3 regions of the Xanthobacter cornucopiae genome follow, and region 2 is predicted to be linked to each of the others. Evidence: predicted binding sites of a transcription regulator. Region 2 holds the regulator's gene; each other region holds the start of a gene.
The links. Region 2 encodes HrcA, which represses chaperone genes, less so after heat shock. Its sites were predicted from a motif close to GTTAGCACTCNCNNNNNGNGAGTGCTAAC; they were not measured.
Positions count from the first base shown of each region.

Region 1: a site for HrcA is predicted at 3,541-3,569, ahead of groES (co-chaperone GroES). Genes of this name have one in related genera too.
Region 3: a site for HrcA is predicted at 3,812-3,840, ahead of groES (co-chaperone GroES). Genes of this name have one in related genera too.

Region 1 is NZ_CM195531.1:1,632,353-1,640,397, reverse strand. Features, by position in the region: gene V5F53_RS07365 (YkgJ family cysteine cluster protein) at 1-73, opposite strand, end outside; gene lepA (translation elongation factor 4) at 326-2,131, shown strand; gene V5F53_RS07355 (YegP family protein) at 2,222-2,404, shown strand; gene V5F53_RS07350 (hypothetical protein) at 2,772-3,275, opposite strand; gene groES (co-chaperone GroES) at 3,628-3,918, shown strand; gene groL (chaperonin GroEL) at 3,982-5,628, shown strand; gene V5F53_RS07335 (protein adenylyltransferase SelO) at 5,727-7,208, opposite strand; gene V5F53_RS07330 (hypothetical protein) at 7,308-8,045, opposite strand, start outside.
Region 2 is NZ_CM195531.1:2,912,804-2,920,848, forward strand. Features, by position in the region: gene V5F53_RS12810 (heavy metal translocating P-type ATPase) at 1-2,325, shown strand, start outside; gene hemW (radical SAM family heme chaperone HemW) at 2,580-3,794, opposite strand; gene rdgB (RdgB/HAM1 family non-canonical purine NTP pyrophosphatase) at 3,791-4,426, opposite strand; gene rph (ribonuclease PH) at 4,423-5,139, opposite strand; gene hrcA (heat-inducible transcriptional repressor HrcA) at 5,401-6,501, shown strand; gene grpE (nucleotide exchange factor GrpE) at 6,616-7,242, shown strand; gene V5F53_RS12840 (response regulator) at 7,438-7,848, opposite strand.
Region 3 is NZ_CM195531.1:1,239,844-1,247,888, reverse strand. Features, by position in the region: gene tgt (tRNA guanosine(34) transglycosylase Tgt) at 1-113, opposite strand, end outside; gene queA (tRNA preQ1(34) S-adenosylmethionine ribosyltransferase-isomerase QueA) at 110-1,210, opposite strand; gene V5F53_RS05565 (exopolysaccharide biosynthesis protein) at 1,317-1,919, opposite strand; gene V5F53_RS05560 (ribbon-helix-helix domain-containing protein) at 2,032-2,397, opposite strand; gene V5F53_RS05555 (DJ-1/PfpI family protein) at 2,532-3,113, opposite strand; gene V5F53_RS05550 (usg protein) at 3,228-3,533, opposite strand; gene groES (co-chaperone GroES) at 3,951-4,265, shown strand; gene groL (chaperonin GroEL) at 4,359-5,990, shown strand; gene rnr (ribonuclease R) at 6,560-8,045, shown strand, end outside.

The DNA of each region.
Region 1 (8,045 bases), 1.3 Mb from region 2:
GATGCTGGGCCTGGAAAAACGCGACCGGTCCTTCGGTATCGGCGGCCTGTGCCGCGCTCGGGGCAATGGACACCACGGCTCTCCCAAACATTTAAAGAAACGACCGGAAAACGTGACCAAACATCACGTGGGGCTCGGCTCCGGCCGGGGTGCGCTTAAGCTATTTCCTGGGGAAAATAGCGGAAACTCGGGGAAATTGCGTAGGCATGCCTGCGACCACGCCTGCGCGCGGGCGCAGGCGTCATCCGAAGAGGACGCGGCGCCCGGGGCGCGCGTCGGGGTCGCGGCGCTTGTGGCCGCCCGTGGCCGGTGCTATGCGGCCACGATGACCGCCAGCGCCCAGAAGAACATCCGCAACTTCTCCATCGTCGCCCATATCGACCATGGAAAGTCGACCCTCGCCGACCGCCTGATCCAGATCACCGGCGGGCTCTCCGAGCGCGAGATGACGGATCAGGTGCTCGACAGCATGGACATCGAGCGCGAGCGGGGAATCACCATCAAGGCGCAGACCGTCCGGCTCTCCTACAAGGCGAAGGACGGCGAGACCTATACGCTGAACCTCATCGACACCCCCGGGCACGTGGACTTCGCCTATGAGGTGAACCGCTCGCTGGCCGCCGTGGAAGGCTCGCTGCTGGTGGTGGATGCCTCGCAAGGGGTGGAGGCGCAGACGCTGGCCAACGTCTACCAGGCCATCGACAACAATCACGACATCGTGCCGGTCCTCAACAAGGTGGACCTGCCGGCGGCGGAGCCGGAGAAGGTCAAGGCGCAGATCGAGGACGTGATCGGCCTCGATGCCTCCAACGCCATCGGCATCTCGGCCAAGACCGGGTTGAACGTGGACCAGGTGCTGGAAGCCATCGTCACCCGCCTGCCGCCGCCCATGGGCGATCGCGAGGCGCCGCTGAAGGCGCTGCTCGTGGACAGCTGGTACGACACCTACCTCGGCGTGGTGGTGCTGGTGCGCATCGTCGATGGCGTGCTGAAGAAGGGCCAGCGCATCAAGATGATGGGCTCGGGCGCGGTCTATGACGTGGATCGGGTGGGCGTGTTCACCCCCAAGATGGTGGCCATGGCCGAACTGGGCCCGGGGGAGATCGGCTTTCTCACCGGCTCCATCAAGGAGGTGGCCGACACCCGCGTGGGCGATACCATCACCGAGGACAAGCGCCCCTGCGCCGAGGCCATGGCGGGCTTCAAGCCGGCGCAGCCGGTGGTGTTCTGCGGCCTGTTCCCGGTGGATGCGGCGGACTTCGAGGACCTGCGTGCCGCCATGGGCAAGCTGCGCCTCAACGATGCCAGCTTCTCGTTCGAGATGGAGACCTCCGCCGCGCTGGGCTTCGGCTTCCGCTGCGGCTTCCTCGGCCTTCTGCACCTGGAGATCATCCAGGAGCGGCTGGAGCGCGAGTTCAATCTCGACCTTATCGCCACCGCGCCCTCGGTCATCTACGAGATCGAGATGAACGACGACACGGTGATCGACCTGCACAACCCGGCGGACATGCCGGACGTGGTGAAGATCAAGGAAATCCGCGAGCCGTGGATCCGCGCCACCATCCTCACTCCGGACGATTATCTCGGCTCCGTGCTCAAGCTGTGCCAGGACCGGCGCGGCAACCAGATCGAGCTCACCTATGTGGGCGCGCGCGCCATGGTCACCTATGACCTGCCGCTCAACGAGGTGGTGTTTGACTTTTACGACCGGCTGAAGTCCATCTCCAAGGGCTACGCCTCGTTCGACTATCAGATCACCGAATACCGCACCGGCGATCTGGTGAAGATGTCGATCCTGGTGAATGCGGAGCCGGTGGACGCCCTGTCCATGCTGGTGCACCGCACCCGCGCCGAGGCGCGCGGGCGGGTGATGTGCGAGAAGTTGAAGGATCTCATTCCCCAGCACCTGTTCAACATCCCGATCCAGGCCGCCATCGGCGCCAAGATCATTGCCCGCGAGACCATCAAGGCCCTGCGCAAGGACGTCACCGCCAAGTGCTACGGCGGCGACATCACCAGAAAGCGCAAGCTGTTGGACAAGCAGAAGGAAGGCAAGAAGAAGATGCGCCAGTTCGGCAAGGTGGAGATTCCCCAGGAAGCCTTCATCGCCGCGCTCAAGATGGACGAGTGAGGCGCGGGCCTCGCCGTCTGGCGTGTGATCGCGACTCGCTGCACTCTCCCCGCGGTGCGCGGCTTTGGCCGGCGAGCAGGAGTGTGAGCCATGGCGAAGTTCGAGATCTTCAAGGATAAGGCGGGCGAGTTCCGCTTCCGGTACCGGGCGTCGAACGGGGAGATCATGTTCTCCTCCGAGGGCTACAAGGCCAAGGCCTCGGCGCTCGATGCCATCGAGTCCATCAAGAAGAACACGCCGTCCGCCGCTGTCGAGGACCAGACCAAGGTTTAGAGCGGGCTACGGCCGGGGCGCGCGCATCGTTCCGATGGGGCAGCCCGCGATGGCGTGAGCCGCGCCGGTCGCAACGCAAGCGCCTGCCGTCTTGTGATCGCGCGCCTGCGCGTCGATCTGGCCCGGGTGGTCCGGCTTCGTGGCGGCGCGTCCGTCACCATGCCTCGCGTGTCCGTGCCGAGTGCGCGGAAGCGCGGACGACACGCGCGGCAGGGGCTTCATCTGTCTGCATCGTGCGCCGCCCCGCGTGGCCGGCAGGCGCCAGGCTCGGCGCCAGGGGATGGGACTGGGTGCAGCGGCCGTGCCCGGTGCGCGGGCACGGTCATGGAAGGGGGCAAGGCGCGGGGCCACGCCGCCGCCCCTGGGTTCAGGCGCAGCGCACGTAGACCATGGTGCCGTAGCGCTTGGAAACCTCGGGGTCCACCCAGCGCAGCACCAGCACGTTGCCGTCGAAGCGCATCACCTGGCGGTCGCGTTCGCCGCCCGCCGGATCGTCAGGCGGGCCGAGGAAGATGGGGCCGTTGCCCACCTGCTTGGACACCACCTCGGTAAGCTTGTTGTCGTCGGCAAGATACATCAGCACGCCGCCGTTGGTGCCGGCGGTGATGACATACGGGTTGGAGCACTGCGCCTTGGCCTGGGCCTCGGTGCGGCCGGCGTCGTCGGGGCGGTGATAGGCGGCAAGGCCGAAGCGACCCACCAGCCGATCCGGCGGGATCGGGCTGACGAATTGCGGCCGCGCCGGCGGCGGCGGCTCGCTGGTGGTGCTGCAGCCGGCGAGCATCAGCGCCAGCCCGGCGGCGACTCCGGCGAGGCCGGCGCGTGACTGCGTCCCGGGGCGCACGTTCGATCGTGCAAACGTGATGGTCATGGGTTACTCCGAGGCCTCCGCGGTCTCAACTCCGGACTCGTGCCATCGCCCATTCGCGTGCCGAGCGGCGCAGTGACCATAACGGCTCGGTTCCCTGGCGTCGATGGCGCTTCACGCGGGAACGCGCGACGAACCGCCTCGCGAACCTTCGGAAATTGACCATAGATGGGGGCGGTTACCGCTTCGTATCCCGCAGGGTCCGCGCACCGGGTTCGGGCGGCACCGCCTTGACGGAACCGGATCGCGCGCCTATCTCCGCCGCGGGCTTGGCACTCACGGCCAGCGAGTGCCAGAGCAACGGCGACAGCGCCAAACGCTGTCGCGAGATCTGATCAGCGAGAGGAATAGACCCATGTCCTTCCGTCCCCTGCACGACCGCGTGGTCGTCAAGCGCATCGAAGCCGAGCAGAAGACCGCTGGCGGCATCATCATCCCCGACACCGCCAAGGAAAAGCCCCAGGAGGGCGAGGTGATCGCGGTGGGCGCCGGCGCCCGCGACGAGGCCGGCAAGCTCGTCCCCCTCGACGTCAAGGCCGGTGACCGCGTGCTGTTCGGCAAGTGGTCGGGCACCGAGGTCAAGATCGACGGCCAGGACCTGCTCATCATGAAGGAAAGCGACATCCTCGGCGTCATCGCCAAGTGATCCTGGGGTCTGTGATCCCGGCTTTCCCACACGCCTAGGACTTTACATATTCAGGAGGCCGAAATGGCTGCCAAGGACGTAAAATTTTCTGCCGACGCGCGCGAAAAGCTGCTGCGCGGCGTGGACATCCTCGCCAACGCGGTGAAGGTGACCCTCGGCCCCAAGGGTCGCAACGTGGTGATCGAGAAGTCGTTCGGCGCCCCGCGCATCACCAAGGACGGCGTCTCCGTCGCCAAGGAGATCGAGCTCGAGGACCGCTTCGAGAACCTCGGTGCGCAGCTGGTGCGTGAGGTCGCCTCCAAGACCAACGACCTCGCCGGCGACGGCACCACCACCGCCACCGTGCTGGCCCAGTCCATCGTCAAGGAAGGCGCCAAGGCGGTTGCCGCCGGCATGAACCCGATGGACCTGAAGCGCGGCATCGACCTTGCGGTCGCCGCCGCCCTCAAGGACATCCAGGGCCGCGCCAAGAAGGTGTCCTCCTCCGCCGAAGTGGCGCAGGTCGGCACCATCTCCGCGAACGGTGACAGCTCCATCGGCGAGATGATCGCCGGCGCCATGCAGCGCGTGGGCAACGAGGGCGTCATCACCGTCGAGGAAGCCAAGACCGCCGACACCGAGCTCGACGTGGTCGAGGGCATGCAGTTCGACCGCGGCTATCTCTCTCCGTACTTCATCACCAATGCGGAGAAGATGATCGCCGACCTGGAAGAGCCCTATATCCTCATCTTCGAGAAGAAGCTCTCCGGCCTCCAGCCGATCCTCCCGGTCCTCGAGGCCGTGGTGCAGTCGGGCCGTCCGCTGGTGATCGTCGCCGAGGACGTGGAAGGCGAGGCGCTGGCCACCCTGGTGGTCAACAAGCTGCGCGGCGGCCTGAAGGTCGCGGCGGTGAAGGCCCCCGGCTTCGGTGATCGCCGCAAGGCCATGCTGGAGGATATCGCCATCCTCACCGGCGGCACCGTGATCTCGGAAGATCTCGGCATCAAGCTCGAGAACGTGACCCTCGCCCAGCTCGGCCGCGCCAAGAAGGTGATTCTCGAGAAGGAGAAGACCACCATCGTCGACGGCGTGGGCGAGAAGGCCGACATCGAGGCGCGCGTCGCCCAGATCAAGGCGCAGATCGAAGGCACCACCTCCGACTACGACCGTGAGAAGCTCCAGGAGCGTCTCGCCAAGCTGGCCGGCGGCGTGGCCGTGATCCGCGTGGGCGGCTCCACCGAGGTGGAAGTCAAGGAGAAGAAGGACCGCGTGGACGACGCGCTGAACGCCACCCGCGCCGCGGTGGAAGAAGGCATCGTTCCCGGCGGCGGCGTGGCCCTGCTGCGCGCCAAGAAGGCGGTCGAAGGCCTGACCTCCGACAATGCCGACATCAAGGCCGGCATCAAGATCGTGCTGCGCGCCCTTGAGGCCCCCATCCGCCAGATCGCCGAGAACTCCGGCGTGGAAGGCTCCATCGTGGTGGGCAAGGTGCTCGAGGCGACCGATCCGAACTTCGGCTTCAACGCGCAGACCGAAGAGTATGTGGACCTCGTCGCCGCCGGCGTCGTGGACCCGGCCAAGGTGGTGCGCACCGCGCTGCAGGACGCCGCTTCCGTGGCCGGCCTGCTGGTGACCACCGAGGCGCTCATCGCCGAGCTGCCGAAGAAGGATGCGGCCCTGCCCGCCATGCCCGGCGGCGGCATGGGCGGCATGGGCGGCATGGACTTCTGATCCACGCCTCCTGGCGCAGGAAAAGGGAAGGGCGCGACCTCGGTCGCGCCCTTTTCTTTTGACCGTCTCGCTGGCGGGCGGGGGCGGCCCCTTGCCGCTCAGGTGCCGCAGAAGGTCTGGTAGTCCGCCATTTCCGGCGGCAGCTCGGCATAGGCGGCAAAGCGGGGCTGTTCGTCGAACGGCTTCTGGATCACGCCCAGCAATTCCTCGAACGGCCCATAGTCGGCGCTCTCGGCCGCTGCTTCCAGGGCCCACTCCACCTGATGGTTGCGGGGAATGAACAGGGGGTTCACCCGGTCCATGTCGGCGCGGATGTCGGCGCCTGCGCGGCCGGTCCGCGCCAGGCGGGCCCGCCAGGGTTCGGCCCAGGCATCGAAGGCGGCGCGGTCCAGGAACAGGTCGCGCACGGCGGCGAGCCCGTCGGCGCTTTCGGCAGCGGCACCCAGGCGGCGGAAGGTGAGGGTGAAGTCGGCCTTGGAGCCCTTCATCACCTCCAGCAGGTCGAGGGCCAGCGCCGCGTCCTCAGCCGCGCCGTCGGCGAGGCCGATCTTGGCCTTGAGGCCGGCGTGATGGGCCGCCTCGAACCGCTGGGGGAAGGTGTTCAAGAGGGCATTGGCCTCGTCCACGGCGGCCTCCCGCGCGTCGTCCAGCAACGGAATCAGGCATTCGGCGAAGCGGGCGAGGTTCCAGTGGGCGATCTGCGGCTGGTTCTTGTAGGCATAGCGCCCCATGGCGTCGATGGACGAGAACACCGTGGAAGGGTGGTAGGCATCCATGAAGGCGCATGGGCCATAGTCGATGGTCTCGCCGGCGATGGACATGTTGTCGGTGTTCATCACCCCGTGGATGAAGCCGATGTGCTGCCAGCGCGCCACCAGCGCCGCCTGGCGCGTCATCACCGCCTCCAGCAGCGCGGCATAGGGGCGCTCCGCTCCGGTAAGCTCGGGATAGTGGCGGGCGATGGCATAGTCGGCGAGGGCGCGCAGGCCTTCGATGTCCTTGCGGGCGGCGAAGAATTGGAAGGTGCCGATGCGGATGTGACTGGCCGCCACCCGGGCCAGAACGCCGCCGGGCTGGGCCCGCTCGCGCCACACCGGATCGCCGGTGGTGACGGCGGCCAGCGTGCGGGTGGTGGGCACGCCCAGCGCCGCCATGGCCTCGCTGATGAGATATTCGCGCAGCACCGGGCCGATGGCCGCGCGGCCGTCGCCGCGGCGGGAAAAGGCGGTGGGCCCGGAGCCCTTGAGCTGGATGTCGCGGCGCCGTCCGGCCCGGTCGATGACCTCGCCCAGCAGCACCGCCCGCCCGTCGCCGAGCTGCGGCACGAACTGGCCGAACTGGTGCCCGGCATAGGCGAGGGCGATGGGCGCGGACCCTTCCGGCACGCGCACGCCGGCGAACATCTCCACCGCCTCCGGAGTGGCGAGGGCGGCGGGATCAAGCCCCAGCTCCTCCGCGAGGGGCACATTGAGCTTCACCAGGCGCGGGGCGGAAGCCGGGGTCAGCTGGACCGGGGCGAAAAAGCTCTCCGGCAGGCGGGCATAGGAATTATCGAACGGAATATGCAGCGACTGGGACATGGCACGGCAATCTCCCCCCGGGCGAAAAGGGGCAGGCCCGGGACCGGCTGCCGAGGGTGACGACATCCGCCGCCCCTGTCCAGCCGGCCGCTTCGGCGTTCAGCGGGCGAGCGGGCGGAAGCCCACGACGCCGTGGTCCGCGTCATAGAGGTAGTCATAGGCGTTCAGCACCCGCACCGAGGTGTTGAGGAAGGCCGGCGCGCCCGGGCGGGGCACCACGATCACCTCGCTCGGCGCCACCGGATCGGCGCGATCGCCCACCGTGTAGCCGAAGCGCGGGGCGGCGGCGCCGGGTGCCGGGCGCACCTCCACCTGCGTGCCGGGGGCGAGGGTCAGCCGGCCGTCGGGGGACAGAAGACCTTCCATCTGCGCGTCGGGCACGGTGAGGAAGCTGCGGAAGACCCCGGTATCCACCAGGATCGTGCCGCAGGCGGCGGGTGTCCGGCCGGCGAGGGCGTAGCAGGCCGGCGGCGCCTGCCAGTCGCCGGCAACGGTCGCCGGCGCCAGAGGCACCTGGGCGAAACCCTCGCCATCGCCCGCGCCGAGGCCGACCCGAACCGCGCCGCGGGTGACCACATAGCCCCGGCCGACCGGCCCCGGCGCGTCGGCAGTCCCCATGGCAGGGAGGTTCAGGAACGGGTTCTTCTCCGGTGTGCTGCCGCGCTGGTGGTCCTTCTCGCGGGCAAAGCCGACGCCGAGCATGGCCACCCGGTTCGGCGCCGGATTGGGCCGGCAGCGGCGGGCGGTCCGCGTGCAGTCGATCCGCGTTACCGCCAGCACCGGCAGGGGGCGGGTGGTGAGACGGGTGCCGTCCGCACCTTCGATGGTGACCGACGC
Region 2 (8,045 bases):
GCCAAGTTCGAGGCCAATCCCGAGCCGTATCTCGCCCCGGTCGTCGATCCGGTCTGCGGCATGACGGTGGAGCCCGCCGGCGCGAAATACGCCGCCCGCCACGCCGGCAAGACCTATTTCTTCTGTTCCGCGTCCTGCGAGACCAAGTTCAAGGCCGATCCGGCGGTCTACACCGGCGAGAAGGCGCCACCGCCGCCGGCCTCCGTGCCGGAGGGCACCATCTACACCTGCCCCATGGACCCGGAAATCCGGCAGGTGGGCCCCGGCATCTGCCCCATCTGCGGCATGGCGCTGGAGCCGGAGATCGTCACCCTGGACGAGGGACCCAACCACGAGCTTGCCGACATGACGCGGCGGTTCTGGATCGGCTTGGCGCTGACCCTGCCGGTGTTCGTGCTGGAGATGGGCCAGCACCTCGCCGGCCTGCACCTGCTGCCGCAGCAGACCTCCAATTATGTGCAGGTGCTGTTCGCCACGCCGGTGGTGCTGTGGGTGGGCTGGCCCTTCCTCGTGCGCGCGGCGCTCTCGCTGAAGACACGCTATTTCAACATGTTCACCCTCATCGGCATGGGCACGGGGGTGGCTTATCTCTATTCGCTGGTGGCCACCTTCCTGCCCGGCCTGTTCCCGCCCGAATTCCACACCCATGACGGCGGCGTGCCGGTCTATTTCGAGGCGGCGGCGGTCATCACCGTGCTGGTGGCGCTCGGCCAGGTGCTGGAGCTCAAAGCCCGCGACCAAACCTCCGGCGCCATCAAGGCGCTGCTGTCGCTCGCTCCCAAGACCGCCCTCGTCATCCGCGCCGACGGTACCGACGCCGAAATCGCCCTGGAGCTGGTGGCCCCCGGCAATGCCCTGCGCGTGCGGCCCGGCGAGAAGGTGCCGGTTGACGGCACCGTCACCGAAGGCCGCGCGGTGGTCGACGAAAGCCTCGTCACCGGCGAATCCATGCCGGTGTCCAAGGACGTGGGCGAGAAGGTCATCGGCGGCACGGTCAATTCCTCCGGCGCCTTCGTGATGCGCGCCGACAAGGTGGGCCGCGAGACCGTGCTCGCGCAGATCGTGCAGATGGTGGCCGCCGCCCAGCGCTCGCGCGCACCCATCCAGCGCCTCGCCGACCAGGTTTCCGGCTGGTTCGTGCCGGCGGTGGTGGCCGCCGCCGCCGTCGCCTTCGCGGTGTGGCTGGCGGTGGGGCCGGAGCCGAGCCTCACCTTCGCTCTCATGGCCGCGGTGTCGGTGCTCATCATCGCCTGCCCCTGCGCGCTCGGGCTTGCCACCCCCATGTCGATCATGGTGGGCGTGGGCCGCGGCGCCCAGCTCGGGGTGCTGGTGAAGAACGCCGAGGCGCTGGAGCGCATGGAGAAGGTGGACGTGGTGGTGGTGGACAAGACCGGCACCCTCACCGTGGGCAAGCCCAGGGTGGCGGCGGTGCAGCCCCTGCGCGGCTTCGAGGCCGCCGACGTGCTGCGCCTCGCCGCCAGCCTGGAGCGCGCCAGCGAGCATCCGCTCGCCACCGCCCTGTTGGCCGAGGCCAAGGCCCGCAACCTGCCCCTCGCCGCGCCCACGCAGGTGGAAAGCCCCGCCGGCAAGGGCATCAGCGGCCAGGTGGACGGCCACGCCGTGGTCATCGGCCACGCCGCCTTCCTGGGCGAACATGCCGTGCCCACCGACCACCTCACCGCCGCCGCCGAACGCCACCAGCAGGACGGCGCCACCGCCGTGATGGTGGCGGTGGACGGGCGCGCCGCCGGCGTCATCGCCATCGCCGATCCGGTAAAGGAAACCACCGACGCCGCCCTGAAGCGCCTCGCCCGCGAGGGCGTGCGCGTGGTGATGCTGACCGGGGACAACCGCACCACGGCCCTCGCCGTGGCCAAGCAGCTGGGCATCACCGAGGTGGAAGCCGAAGTGCTACCCGCCCACAAGGCGGCCGTGGTGGAGCGCCTGCGCAAGGACGGCCACGTGGTGGCCATGGCCGGCGACGGCGTGAACGACGCCCCGGCCCTGGCGGTCGCCGACGTGGGCATCGCCATGGGCACCGGCACCGACATCGCCATGGAAAGCGCCGGCATCACCCTGCTCAAGGGCGACCTGTTGGGCATCTCCCACGCCCGCGCGCTGTCGAAGGCCACCATGTCCAACATCCGCCGGAACCTGGTGTTCGCCTTCCTCTACAATGCCGCCGGGGTTCCCATCGCCGCCGGCATTCTCTATCCGGTGCTCGGGCTCCTGCTCTCGCCCATGGTGGCGGCGGCGGCCATGGCCCTGTCGTCGGTGAGCGTCATCACCAACGCCCTGCTGCTGCGGGCGTGGCGGCCCCACTGAGGAGCGCCACCGGCGCGGCCGGAACGGAAGCGGGGCGGCAACATCGGCGCGCGGACCGCGCCCGGCAGGAGGTGGCCGGGCGGCGGTGCCGGGAAGGACCCTCCCCCTGCCGCGCACCGCTGAGCGGAGCCGCCCCCTTCGCCCGCGCCCATGCCCCCCCGCGCGCCGTGCGACCCCGAAGCGCAACGCGACGCGACGGCGAAGCACCCCCCGGGTGGGCGCGGCCATCGGCACCGGGCCGGAAGCCACCGGCTTCAGTTCCCCTCCGCCAGCGCCGCAATCACCGCGTTGAGCACCGGGAAGCCAGCCTCCGTCACCGCCAGCCGCGCGCCCGCACGCCGCACCATTCCCATCTCCGCCAACGCCGCGATGCGGGGCTCGGCGAGGGGGCGGCCGACGAGGCGGGCGTGGCGATCAAGGTCCACCCCCTCCTTCAGGCGCAGGCCCATCAGCAGCATCTCGTCCGCCTGCTCGGGGCGGGTCAGCGGCTCGTCGGTGACGATGCCGTGGCCGTTCCGCTCCACCGCCGCCAGCCAGGCGTCGGGCATGCGCTCCACATAGGTGGCGCGGCGCACGCCATCGACCGCGATCCGCCCGTGGGCACCGGGGCCGATGCCGGCATAGGTGCCGTAGCGCCAATAGACGAGATTGTGCCGCGCCTCCTCGCCAGCGCGGGCATGGTTGGAAATCTCATAGGCGGGAAGGCCAGCCGCCGCCGTCACCTCCTGCGTCACGTCCCACAGCGCACGGGACAGGTCGTCGTCGGGCAGCAGCAGCTTGCCGGCGCCATAGAGGCGCTCGAACGGCGTCCCCGGCTCGATGGTGAGCTGGTAGAGCGACAGATGGGAACAGCCCTCGGCCAGCGCCCGCCGCAGCTCCCGCGCCCACGCGTCCGGGGTCTGGCGGGGGCGGGCGTAGATGAGATCGAACGACACCCGCTCGAAGGCGGCGCGGGCGATGGCCACGGCGGCCAACGCCTCGTCCACCGTATGCATGCGGCCGAGGCCCTTCAGGTCGCCGTCCTCCAGCGCCTGCACGCCCAGCGATACCCGGTTGACCCCCGCCGCCCGATAGCCATGGAAGCGCGTGGCCTCCACCGAGGTGGGGTTAGCCTCCAGCGTCACCTCGGCGCCGGCGGCGAGCGGCCATGCCGCATCGATGGCCTCGAGAATGCCCGCCACCGTCTGCGGCGTCATCAGCGAGGGGGTGCCGCCGCCGAAGAAGACCGTATCCGCCCGCCGCGGCCCGGTGAGGGCCCGCATGTGGGCAATCTCGCGCCGGTAGGCCGCCAGGAAGCGCGCCTGGTCGGGCTCCGCCTTCCGCACATGCGAATTGAAATCGCAATAGGGGCACTTGGCGAGGCAGAACGGCCAATGCACATAGACGCCGAAGCCGCCCTCCGCGTCCGCCCCCGCTGCATCCGCGGCGCGCGCGGCGGGCGGCGCCGGCGTATTCGCGTCCGCGCTCACGCCCTCAGCACCGCCTGCGACAGCTTCAGGAACGCCCGCGCCCGGTGCGACAGGCCGAAGCCCTTGGGCGGCATGGCATGCTTCTCGTCCGCCGTCATCTCGGCGAACGTGCGGGCGTGGTCCTCGGGCACGAACATGGGATCGTAGCCGAAGCCCTTGGCGCCGCGCCGTGGCCACACCAGCGTGCCTTCGACCACACCTTGGAACTCCTCCAGGTGTCCGTCCGGCCAGGCGATGCACAAGGCGGAAACAAAGCGGGCGCGGCGCTGCTCGGGCCGGGTCGCGCCCACCTTCTGCAGTTCCGCCTCCACCTTCTCCATGGCCGCCTCGAAGTCGCGGTCCGGCCCCGCCCAGCGGGCGGTGTGGATGCCCGGCGCGCCGCCGAGCGCGTCGATCACCAGCCCCGAATCGTCGGCGAAGGCGGGGAGCCCGGTCGCCTGGGCGGCCGCCTCCGCCTTCAGCCGGGCGTTGCCCTCGAAGGTCTCGGCGGTCTCCTCCGGCTCGGCCAGGCCCAATTCGCCGGCGGACACCGCATCCACCCCGTGCGGCGCCAGCAGCATGCGCATCTCGATGAGCTTGCCGGGATTGTGGGTGGCGACCACCAGCCGCCCGGTGAGAAGGCGATGGGTCATCCGGCGATGGCCTGCTTCTGCAGCGCCACCAGCTGGTCGACGCCGCCCTTGGCCAGCCCCAGCAGCGCCAGCAGCTCATCCTGGGAGAAGGGGGTTTTCTCGGCGGTGCCCTGGATCTCGACGATGCCGCCGGTACCGGTCATGACGAAATTGGCGTCGGTCTCGGCCACCGAATCCTCGGCATAGTCGAGGTCGAGCACCGGCGTGCCCTCATAAATGCCGCACGACACCGCCGCCACGTGCTGCCGAAGCGGCATCTCCTTGATCATGGAGCGCGCGCGCATCCAGGCGAGGCAATCGTAGAGGGCGATCCAGGCGCCGGTGATGGAGGCGGTGCGGGTGCCGCCGTCGGCCTGGATGACGTCGCAATCAATGGTGATCTGCTTCTCGCCCATGGCCACGAGGTCGGTGACCGAGCGCAGCGAGCGGCCGATCAGCCGCTGGATCTCCTGGGTGCGTCCGGAGGGGCGCCCGGTGGTGGATTCGCGCCGGGTGCGATCGTGGGTGGCGCGCGGCAGCATGGAATATTCGGCGGTGACCCAGCCCCGGCCCTGCCCCTTCAGCCACGGCGGCAGGCGCTCTTCCAGGGTGGCGGACACCAGCACATGGGTGTCGCCGAACTTGACGAGGCAGGAGCCCTCCGCGTGGCGCATCACGCCCCGTTCAAAGGAAACGGCGCGCATTTCGTTGCTCGCGCGTTTGCTGGGGCGCATGGTGTCTTCCTTCAGGTACGAATGCTTTCGGGCGCTCCTTTTAGGGGGCGCGGGGGCGAAACCGCAAGGGCGCGGGCGCAACAGCACTGGCACACCGCCGCACCCGCCGCGCCAACGGGCTTGAAGCCGACGGCGGAAGGCGACACATAATAAGCCACCGCCGCAGCGGCAGGCGCGCGCGGCAGGTGCGCGCGGCAGGTGCGCGCGGCAGGTGCGCGCGACTGGCCCGAAGGAAGGCCACAAGGAAGGCGAGTGTTCCCCGTGGCGATCGACCCCCTCCTGTCCATCGGTTCCGGCGCGCTGGCGCAGATCGACGCGCGGGCGCGCGAAATCTTCCGCCAGATCGTGGAAAGCTATCTGGCGACCGGCGAGCCGGTGGGCTCGCGCAACCTGTCCCGCCTCATTCCCATGACGCTGTCGCCGGCCTCGGTGCGCAACGTGATGGCCGACCTGGAGGCGGCCGGCCTCATCTATGCCCCCCACACCAGCGCCGGACGCCTGCCCACGGAACGCGGCCTGCGCTTCTTCGTCGATGCGCTGATGGAGGTGGGCGCCGTCAACGAGCGCGACCGCACCAATATCGAGACGCAGGTGATGGCCGCCGCCAAGAACACCACCGTGGAAGGGGTGCTGAAGGAGGCCTCCGGGCTGCTCTCGGGCCTCGCCCGGGGCGCCGGGGTGGTGACCGCCACCAAGACCGACCCGCGCCTGAAGCACGTGGAGTTCGTCACCCTCGATCCCGGCCGGGCGCTGGTGATCCTGGTCTCCGAGGACGGGCAGGTGGAGAACCGCGCGGTGGCGCTGCCGCCGGGCCTGCCGGCCTCCGCCCTGGCCGAGGCCACCAACTTCCTCAATGCCCACATTCTCGGACGCACCCTGAGCGAGGCGCGGGCGGAGATGGAAAACCTCCTGGCCGAGCTGCGGCGCGACCTCGACGCCCTCACCGCGCGGGTGGTGGAGGAGGGGCTCGCCTCCTGGTCCGGCGACGAGCCGGCCGAGCGCAAACTGATCGTGCGCGGGCAGGCCAAGCTGCTGGAGGACCTCCACGCCCTGGAGGACCTGGAGCGCATCCGCCTGCTGTTCGACGATTTCGAGGCCAAGAGCGAGGTGGTGGACCTGCTGGGCCGCGCCGAGGAGGCGCAGGCGCTGCGCATCTTCATCGGCTCCGAGAACCGCCTGTTCTCCCTGTCCGGCTCCTCGACCATCGTCGCCCCCTATCGCGACGGCCAGGGCCGGGTGGTGGGCGTGCTGGGCGTGATCGGCCCGACCCGGCTCAACTACGGGCGCATCGTGCCCATGGTGGACTACACCGCACGCCTGGTGAGCCGGGTGCTGGGCGCGCCGGGCGGCGACAGCGCCTGAGGGGACCACATCTGATCGCGCAGGCTTGATTTTTGCGCGGCGGGCTCCGATATGCCGTGTGACTCACGGCAGGCCCCATCGGGGGCGTAAATCCAGCCAAAAAGGAAAGACCGGATGAGCGAGCAGACGCGCGCGCCCGAGACCGGCGACGGGATCGAGGACACGGCCTTCAACCCGGCGGGGACGCCGGATGCCGCCGAAGCCAATGGACAGCCCTCGCTCCAGGCGGAAAAAGAGCGCCTGGAAGCGGAGATCGCCGGGCTGAAGGACAAGTACCTGCGCGCCTTCGCCGAGGCGGAGAACGTGCGCCGCCGCGCCGACAAGGAGATCGCCGACGCCAAGGTCTATGGCATCGCCTCCTTCGCCCGCGACATCCTGACCGTGGCCGACGATCTCTCCCGCGCCCTGGTGGCGGTGGACGACGAGACCAAGGACAAGGCGGAAGGTCCGGTGAAGGCGCTGCTGGAAGGCATCGAGATCACCGAGCGCGGCCTCGGCCAGGCGCTGGAAAAGCACAAGATCCGCCGCATCGAGCCGCGCGGCGAGAAGTTCGACCCCAACCTGCATCAGGCCATGTTCGAGGTGCCGGACCCCTCGGTGCCGGCCGGCACGGTGGTGCAGGTGGTGCAGGCCGGCTACGTCATCGGCGAGCGGGTGCTGCGCCCGGCCCTGGTGGGCGTGGCCCGCGGCGGCCCGAAGGCCGAGGCCCCGGTCGAGGCCAAGCCCCAGGACGAGGCCTGACGACACCCCGACGGGCAGGATCGGCGCCCGGCGCGAACCCTGGCAGGGCTCGCGCCGGAGGGCGACGGGCGCCGCCGGAGGCCCTCGCCCGCGCAGTGGCCCTCCGGGCCTTCGCGGGGCGATATGATGGAACCCGACAAGGCCCCGCTCATGCGGCCGTGCACGGGATGGAACGGGTGTGAGCTCCGGGACGGTTCAAGCCCGGTCCCGGGCCGCCGCGAGGGTGCCGAAACCCGCGAACCGCGCCGGCTCAGACGTGCGCGCCGGATGGTCCAGCACTTTGGCAAGGGCGGCGGCGACGATGGAGCCCGTAAATGGCTTCGACACCCGCGGCCGGTCGGCGAACTCGCGCGGCATGCGCTCGCGACCGGTGAAGGCGGAGCAGAAAACGAAGGGCACGGCCCGCGCCGCCAGCACCGCGGCGGCGGGAAACACGGTTTCTCCACCCAGGGCGACATCGAGCAGCGCCGCGTCCAGCTCTTCCCGGCGGGCCGCCGCCATGGCCGCCGACAGGCTGGCCACCGGCCCCACCACCTCGCATCCCAGCGCCCGCAGATCGCCGCCCAGCCCCAGGGCCACCAGGAACTCGTCTTCGACGACAAGCACCCGCAATCCTGAAAGATCCATCGCCCCATGCCTTTTGCCGGCCCTCCGGCGGCGCGGGCGCATCCGGGGGCATCTCATCGACCTTGGACGGTATCCGCCGACGAAGATCATTCGTCAGCGGGCTGTGGACCGGCTTCGGCCGTTTTCCCGATGAACGGGCGGCGATGGCGAAAGTTCCCTCCACCTTTAGGCGAAGG
Region 3 (8,045 bases), 1.7 Mb from region 2:
ATGAAGGCCGGAGTGCGGATGATCCCGCGCGGGGTGAAAATGGCGCCGGTGCGCGCCGCCCCGTCGGTGGCGGCCAGCGTGAAGGAAAAGGTGTCGGGAAGCGGCAGGGTCATTCCGGAACTCGCGTGGGCGATGCCTGCGGCAGCAGCAGGCAGGCATCCCCGTAAGAATAGAAGCGATAGCCCTCGGCGATGGCGTGGGCATAAGCGCGCTTCTGCGTCTCATGGCCCACCAGGGCCGCCACCAGCATCACCAGCGTGGAACGCGGCAGGTGGAAATTCGTCATCATCGCGTCCACGGCGCGGAAGCGGTATCCGGGCGTGATGAAGATGTCGGTCTCGCCCACGAACGGGCGGATGGCGCCATCTTCGGCGCAGGCGCTCTCGATCAGCCGGGTGGACGTGGAGCCCACGGTGACGATGCGCCCGCCCCCTGCCCTGGCCCGATTGAGGCTGGCCGCCGCCTCCGGCGAAACCTCGCCCCATTCGGCATGCATGCGATGGCCGCTGGTGTCGTCCGCCTTCACCGGCAGGAAGGTGCCGGGGCCCACGTGCAGCGTGACCGTCACCACATCGACCCCGCGGGCCCGCACCGCCGCCATCAGCTCCGGCGTGAAATGCAGGCTGGCGGTGGGGGCCGCCACCGAGCCGTCGACCCGGGCGAACAGGGTCTGGTAGTCGGTCCGGTCGCGCGCATCCTCGGCCCGGCGGGCGGCAATGTAGGGGGGAATCGGCATGTGCCCCACCTCCGCCAGGGCCGCGTCGAGGGCCGGTCCGGACAGCTCGAAGGCGAGATCCACCTCGCCGTCCCGCCGCGCCTCCACCCGCGCGTCCAGGGTGCCGAGCAGGCAGGCGTTGCCGGCCTGGCCGAAGCGGATGACGTCCCCGGCCTTCAGGCGCTTGGCGGGCTTGGCGAAGGCGGTCCAGCGGTGACCGTCCCGGCGCTTCACCAGCGTTGCTTCCACATGAACCGTGCCGGCGCCCTCGCGCGTCCGCGTGCCCTCCAGGGCGGCGGGGATGACCCGGGTGTCGTTCACCACCAGCGCGTCGCCGGGAGCGAGCAGGCCGGGAAGGTCGCCGATGCGGGCATCCTCCAGCTCCGGCAGGCCGCCGGGGCGCACCACCAGCAGCCGCGCGGCTTCGCGCGGTTCCGCCGGGCGCAGGGCGATCCGGTCGGGCGGCAGGTCAAAATCGAAGGCGTCGACACGCATCGCAAAGCTTTGGAAGGAGGGCTTCTAAATGGGGAGGAGCCGCGTTCCTACAGCGCCCGCGCGGGAACGCAAGTCGGCCCGCGGCGCGGCGGAGGGCGCGCCGCCGTCAGAAGATGGCGACCGCGCCCTGCCAGATGGCCCAGCTCATGAGGCCGGTGATGAGCAGGCCCACCAAGGTGGCGCCGAAACCGGCCAGGATCACCAGCCCGTCCCGCTCCACCAGGCCGAGGCCGAACACGCACACGGCGAAGCCGGGCGGCAGGTTGCCCAGGAAGGGAATCGGCAGCAGCAGGGTGAAGCCCAAAAGCACCACGGTCGCCCCCACGATGCGGCGGGCGGTGGGGCCGGCGAACTGCTCGTAGCGGGGGCGCGAGAGACGCTCGAACTTCTCGATGTATGGCCGCGACCGGGCAACGATGGTTTCCAGCATGGCGCGCGAGAAGGTGCGCCTGGCGATCCGCTCCGGCAGCCACAGTTCCTGGCGGCCCATGGCCATCTGCAGGCCGATGAGGCCAAGAATGATGCCGCAGATCACCGGCACGCCGGGGGGCATGGGAATGCAGTTGGGAATGCCGAAGATGAGGAACAGGATGCCGAAGGCACGGTTGCGCAGCGCGTTGATGAGATCGCCAATCGCCACCTTCTCGCCCTCCTGGGCGGACAGGACGGCGGCGAGCAGTTCGGACGTTCTCGGCGTACGGTGGTCCAATGCAGCCTCTTCCACGGCGTCTGCCCCGGCCGACGGCGTCCCCAGGGTGGCCCCTAATAGCACCGAGAAAGCGGCGGTGTCAGGGCATTGGTGCCGGTGGGGCGCGGCGGCGTCAGCGCGTGGCGTGCGGCGCAAGCGGGCGGGCGTGGCCGCGCGCGGGCTCGAAGGCGGTGGCGGCATAGGCGCGCAGGGGTCCTTCGCCGGCAATGGCCCCATCCGCCCGCAAGGCCAGGTAGCGCCCGCAGCACACCCGCAGGAACGAGGCGAAATTGTCGATGGCCCGGTCGGCTGCGCTCAATTCGTCCTGCAGCCGGACCAGCAGTTGCGACACGCTGAGCCCGTCCCGCGCGCCGATCTCCTCCAGCACGGTCCAGAAGAAGGCCTCCAGCCGCACGCTGGTGCTCATGCCGCCAAGCCGCACGGAGCGGGTCTGCATCTGCCACAGGTCGGGATCGGCTGAGGTGAAGAGGCTGCACATGGCGGGCTCGCTGTTGCGCATTCCAACGCCCCGGCGCACGCCCGGGGCGGGCTCGACCGACCGGCGTGCGCGCTCAACCCCCGCAGAGCGCGCACGCCTCTCGCCGCGTCGGCGACCTTAGCCCACGCCGGCGTTCAAAGGGAGATCCGCGTTCCGAGCAACACGAGGAATTGCGCGATGAACGCCGGATGCGCCGGCCAGGCTGGGGCCGACACGAGATTGCCCTCGGTGATGGCCTCGTCGACCGCGATCTTGGGATAGATGCCCCCGGCCAGCTCCACCTCGGGCTGGCAGGCCGGATAGGCTGAGCAGGTTCGCCCCTTCAGCACGCCGGCCGCCGCCAGCAGCTGCGGGCCGTGGCACAAGGCGGCAACCGGCTTGCCGGCCTCGAAAAAGTGGCGGACGGCGGCGATCACCGCCGGATCGAGCCGCAGATATTCCGGCGCCCGCCCGCCGGGCACCACCAGAGCGTCGTAGCTCTCCACCGCGATGTTGGCGAAGGTGGCGTTGAGGGTGAAATTGTGGCCCTTCAGCTCCACATAGGTCTGGAAGCCGATGAAGTCGTGGATGGCGGTGGCCACCTGGTCGCCGGCCGCCTTGCCGGGACACACCGCGTGCACCTGGTGGCCGACCGCCAGCAGCGCCTGGAACGGCACCATGATTTCGTAATCCTCGCCGAAGTCGCCGACGATCATCAGTATTTTCTTCGCGCCCATGGCATCCTCCCTCGCGGCTCACTGGCGAGCCGCGAGGAATGCTAGGCGAGCGCGCCGCGCCATGGGTGTTAGCCCGCTGTGGCACCCCGCCGGCGCGCGCTCACTGGCGTGCTTTCAGTGGAGCACGAACAGCCCGTCCACGGTGCGCAGCTCCGCCGGCTTGATGAGGCCGCAATGGGCCACCCGCACCGAATGCAGCCGCCCCTCGATCTCGCGCCGCCAGAACTCCAGGAACCGATTGAGCTCCGGGAACTTGGGGCACAGATCGTACTCCTGCCACAGGAAGCTCTGGAGCACCGAAGGATGGTCGGGCAGGTGATAGAGAATTTCGGCCGTGGCGAGGCCGTAGCCTTCCATCTGCAATCTGAAGTCGTTGGAAACGCCGTTCTGCGACAGTTCGGATGCACTCTTGGACGCCATGATGAAGACCTCCGTGGGCAATATCGAATGAACGGTGATCCGCGGGCGGGCCCGGCGCCGAGGGGGCCGGATCGCCCGGGGGATCACGTTTCGATTGTCGGCTCAACAGTGTCGCGGGGCCAAGACTAAAATTGTGTTTCCATGTGCAAAAACAATGAACTAGCAGCGATTGGCCAGGACTGCTGACACACCCCTGACGGCTGTGCCGTGGCGGCCCGTCCCGGTCGGCCGCCGGCGCCCCCGCCGCAACCTCTTCGCAATGCAGCATTTTGCCGGGTGCTAGCACTCCCGACAATCGAGTGCCAAAAAATGCGCGGGCCCTCTTGCGGGACCTTCCCGTCCCCCCTAGATGGGCGTTGAGCCGGGCCGTGGGTGCTCGGTGTCTGTAAAATAGGCAACCAACTGGAGGTTTACCCTATGGGTTTCCGTCCTCTGCACGACCGCGTTGTTGTGAAGCGCATCGACGCCGAGCAGAAGTCTGCTGGCGGGATCATCATTCCCGACACCGCCAAGGAAAAGCCCCAGCAAGGTGAAGTGATCGCGGTGGGTCCCGGCGCCCGCAACGAGAAGGGCGAGATCGTCGCCCTCGACGTGAAGGCCGGCGATGTGGTGCTGTTCGGCAAATGGTCCGGCACCGAGGTCAAGATCGACGGCCAGGATCTCCTCATCATGAAGGAGAGCGACATCCTCGGCGTGATCGAAGGCGCCGCCGGCGCCCAGAAGGCCGCCTGAGCCGCCCAGTCAACACCCGGCCGCGGCCCGCCCGGCGGGCCCGCCCCCTGACCATTCCCGGAACATTCGTCCCAAGCTGAAGGAGCACGGCACATGGCTGCCAAGGACGTGAAATTCTCCGTCGACGCGCGCGACAAGGTGCTGCGTGGCGTGGACATCCTCGCCAACGCGGTGAAGGTGACGCTCGGCCCCAAGGGCCGCAACGTGGTGATCGAGAAGGCGTTCGGCGCCCCCCGCATCACCAAGGACGGCGTCTCCGTCGCCAAGGAAATCGAGCTCGAGGACAAGTTCGAGAACCTCGGCGCCCAGCTGGTGCGTGAGGTGGCCTCCAAGACCAACGACCTGGCCGGCGACGGCACCACCACCGCCACCGTGCTGGCCCAGGCCATCGTCAAGGAAGGCTCCAAGGCGGTTGCCGCCGGCCTCAACCCGATGGACCTGAAGCGCGGCATCGACGTCGCGGTGGAAGCCATCATCAAGGACCTGGCCGCCAATTCCAAGCCGGTGACCTCGAACGAGGAAATCGCCCAGGTCGGCACCATTTCCGCCAACGGCGATTCCGAGGTCGGCGCCTTCCTGGCGGAAGCCATGAAGAAGGTCGGCAACGAGGGCGTCATCACCGTCGAGGAAGCCAAGTCCTTCGAGACCGAGCTCGACGTGGTCGAGGGCATGCAGTTCGACCGCGGCTACCTCTCGCCGTACTTCGTGACCAATGCGGAGAAGATGCGCGTTGAGTTCGAGGAGCCCTATATCCTCATCAACGAGAAGAAGCTGACCGGCCTGCAGGAGCTGCTGCCGGTGCTCGAGGCGGTGGTGCAGTCGGCCCGTCCGCTGCTCATCATCGCCGAGGACGTGGAAGGCGAGGCGCTGGCCACCCTGGTGGTCAACAAGCTGCGCGGCGGCCTGAAGGTCGCGGCGGTGAAGGCCCCCGGCTTCGGTGATCGCCGCAAGGCCATGCTGCAGGACATCGCCATCCTGACCGGCGGCACCGTGATTTCCGAGGAAGTCGGCATCAAGCTCGACAGCGTGAACCTCTCGTTCCTCGGCCGCGCCAAGAAGGTGGTGATCGAGAAGGAGAACACCACCATCGTCGACGGCGCCGGCGAGAAGGCCGACATCGAGGCGCGCGTCGCCCAGATCCGCGCCCAGATCGAGACCACCACCTCCGACTACGACCGCGAAAAGGCGCAGGAGCGCCTGGCCAAGCTCGCCGGCGGCGTCGCCGTGGTGCGCGTGGGCGGTTCCACGGAAGTGGAAGTGAAGGAGAAGAAGGACCGCGTGGACGACGCCCTGCATGCCACCCGCGCTGCGGTGGAAGAAGGCATCGTTCCCGGCGGCGGCGTGGCCCTGCTGCGCGCCATCAAGGCGCTCGAAGGTCTCACCGTCGACAATGCCGACCAGAAGACCGGCATCGAGATCGTCCGCCGCGCCATCCAGGCTCCGGCGCGCCAGATCGTGCAGAATGCCGGCGACGACGGCTCGGTGGTGGTGGGCAAGATCCTCGAGTCCTCCGACTACGCCTTCGGCTACAACGCCCAGACCGGCGAATACGTGGACCTGGTGAAGTCCGGCATCATCGACCCCACCAAGGTCGTGCGCACCGCGCTCCAGGATGCCGCCTCCATCGCTGGCCTGCTGATCACCACCGAGGCGCTCATCGCCGAGCTGCCGAAGAAGAACGCCCCCGCGGCCCCGGCCATGCCGGGCGGCGGCATGGACTTCTGAGGTCCACCCGACCTTCGGCGCCGCCCGGCGTAAAGTCGCAAGAGGGCGACCGGCAATAGCCGGTCGCCACGGGCGGCGGCATGGACTTCTGAGGTCCACCCGACCTTCGGCGCCGCCCGGCGTAAAGTCGCAAGAGTGCGACCGGCAACAGCCGGTCGCCACGGGCGGCGGCATGGACTTCTGAGGTCCACCCGACCTTCGGCGCCGCCCGGCGAAAAGCGCCAAAGCTCGACCGGCGACAGCCGATCGATGCGGGCGGCATGGAAGAGCGAATCGGACGGCCGGGCCTCGTGCCCGGCCGTCTCCTTTTCAGGGGCGGCGTCCCACCTCGTGCCGTCCCATCTTCGCGGCGGCGCGGACACCGGGGCCCTCCGCCCGCGCCAAAGCCGCTAGCCGCGGGCGCCTGTTCCAGATAGCGTCAGGCATCCGCACAAAAGCAGGTTGCCTTGCCCAAACGTCCCACCAAGTCGCCGTCCCGCCCCACCAAGACCCGCGCCAGCCGCAAGCGCGTGGCGGCTGAGCGCACGCGCGCCGAGGCGCTGGTGGTGGCAGCCCACGCCACCGGCCAGATGCCCACCCGCGAACAGGTGCTGGCCTTCATCGCCAGCCAGAGCGGCATCGTCGGCAAGCGCGAGATCGCCCGCGCCTTCGGCCTGTCCGCCGCCCAGAAGGTGGAGCTCAAAGCCCTGCTGCGCGACCTCGCCGACCATGGAACGGTGGAGCGGCGCAGCCGCAAGCTGCACGTGCCCGGCGCCCTGCCCGGCGTGGTGCTGGCCGACATCGTCAGCCGCGACGCCGACGGGGAGCTGGTGGCCCAGCCGGTGGAATGGGACACCGAGGCCCATGGCGAGGCCCCGCGCATCGTCATCCAGGCCCAGCGCCGCCCCGGCCGCGACGCCGGCCCCGCCCCGGGCCTGTCCGATCGGGTGCTGCTGCGCATCGTGGAGGGCGCCGGCGAGGGCTATGCGGGCCGCGTCATCAAGGTGCTGGAGAAGGCGCGCAAGCAGACGCTCGGCGTGTTCCATGCCCTGCCGAGCGGCGGCGGCCGGATCGTGCCCATCGACAAGAAGGCGCTGGGCCGCGAGCTGCAAGTGCCCCCCGGCGCCGAGCAGGAGGCGAAAGACGGCGACCTGGTTTCGGTGGAGCTGCTGCGCCAGCGCGTGTTCGGCCTGCCCAGCGCGCGGGTGAAGGAGCGGCTCGGCTCCGTCGCCTCCGAGAAGGCGGTGAGCCTCATCGCCCTGCAGGCCCATGGCATTCCCCATGCGTTCCCCGAGGCCGTGACGCGGGAGGCGGAAGCGGCCGCCAAGGTCACGGCGCGCGGGCGCGAGGACTGGCGCAAGCTGCCCCTCGTCACCATCGACCCGCCCGACGCCAAGGACCACGATGACGCCGTGCATGCCGCCGCCGACGACAGCGGCGACAATGATGGCGGATTCATCGTCACCGTCGCCATCGCCGATGTTTCCGCTTATGTGCGTCCCGGCACCGCCCTCGACCGCGAAGCGCTGCTGCGCGGCAATTCGGTGTATTTCCCGGACCGGGTGGTGCCGATGCTGCCCGAGCGCATCTCCAACGACCTGTGCTCGCTGCGCCCGCGGGAGGACCGGCCGGCGCTGGCGGTGCGCATGGTCATCGGCCGGGACGGGCGCAAGAAGAGCCACAGTTTTCACCGGGTCATGATGCGCTCGGCCGCCAAGCTCGCCTATGCCCAGGCCCAGGACGCCATCGACGGGCGCGCCGACGCGGCCACCGATCCGCTGCTGGAAGGCGTGCTGAAGCCGCTCTATGCCGCCTATGCCTGCGTGAAGAGCGCCCGCGACCAGCGCCAGCCGCTGGATCTCGACCTGCCGGAACGCCGGATCGTGCTGAAGGAAGACGGCACGGTGGACAAGGTGGTGGTGCCGGAGCGGCTCGACGCGCATCGGCTGATCGAGGAATTCATGATCCTCGCCAACGTCGCCGCCGCCGAGACGCTGGAGGAGAAACGCACCCCGCTCATCTACCGCGTGCACGACACGCCCTCGCTCGAAAAGCTCTCCGCCCTGCGGGATTTCC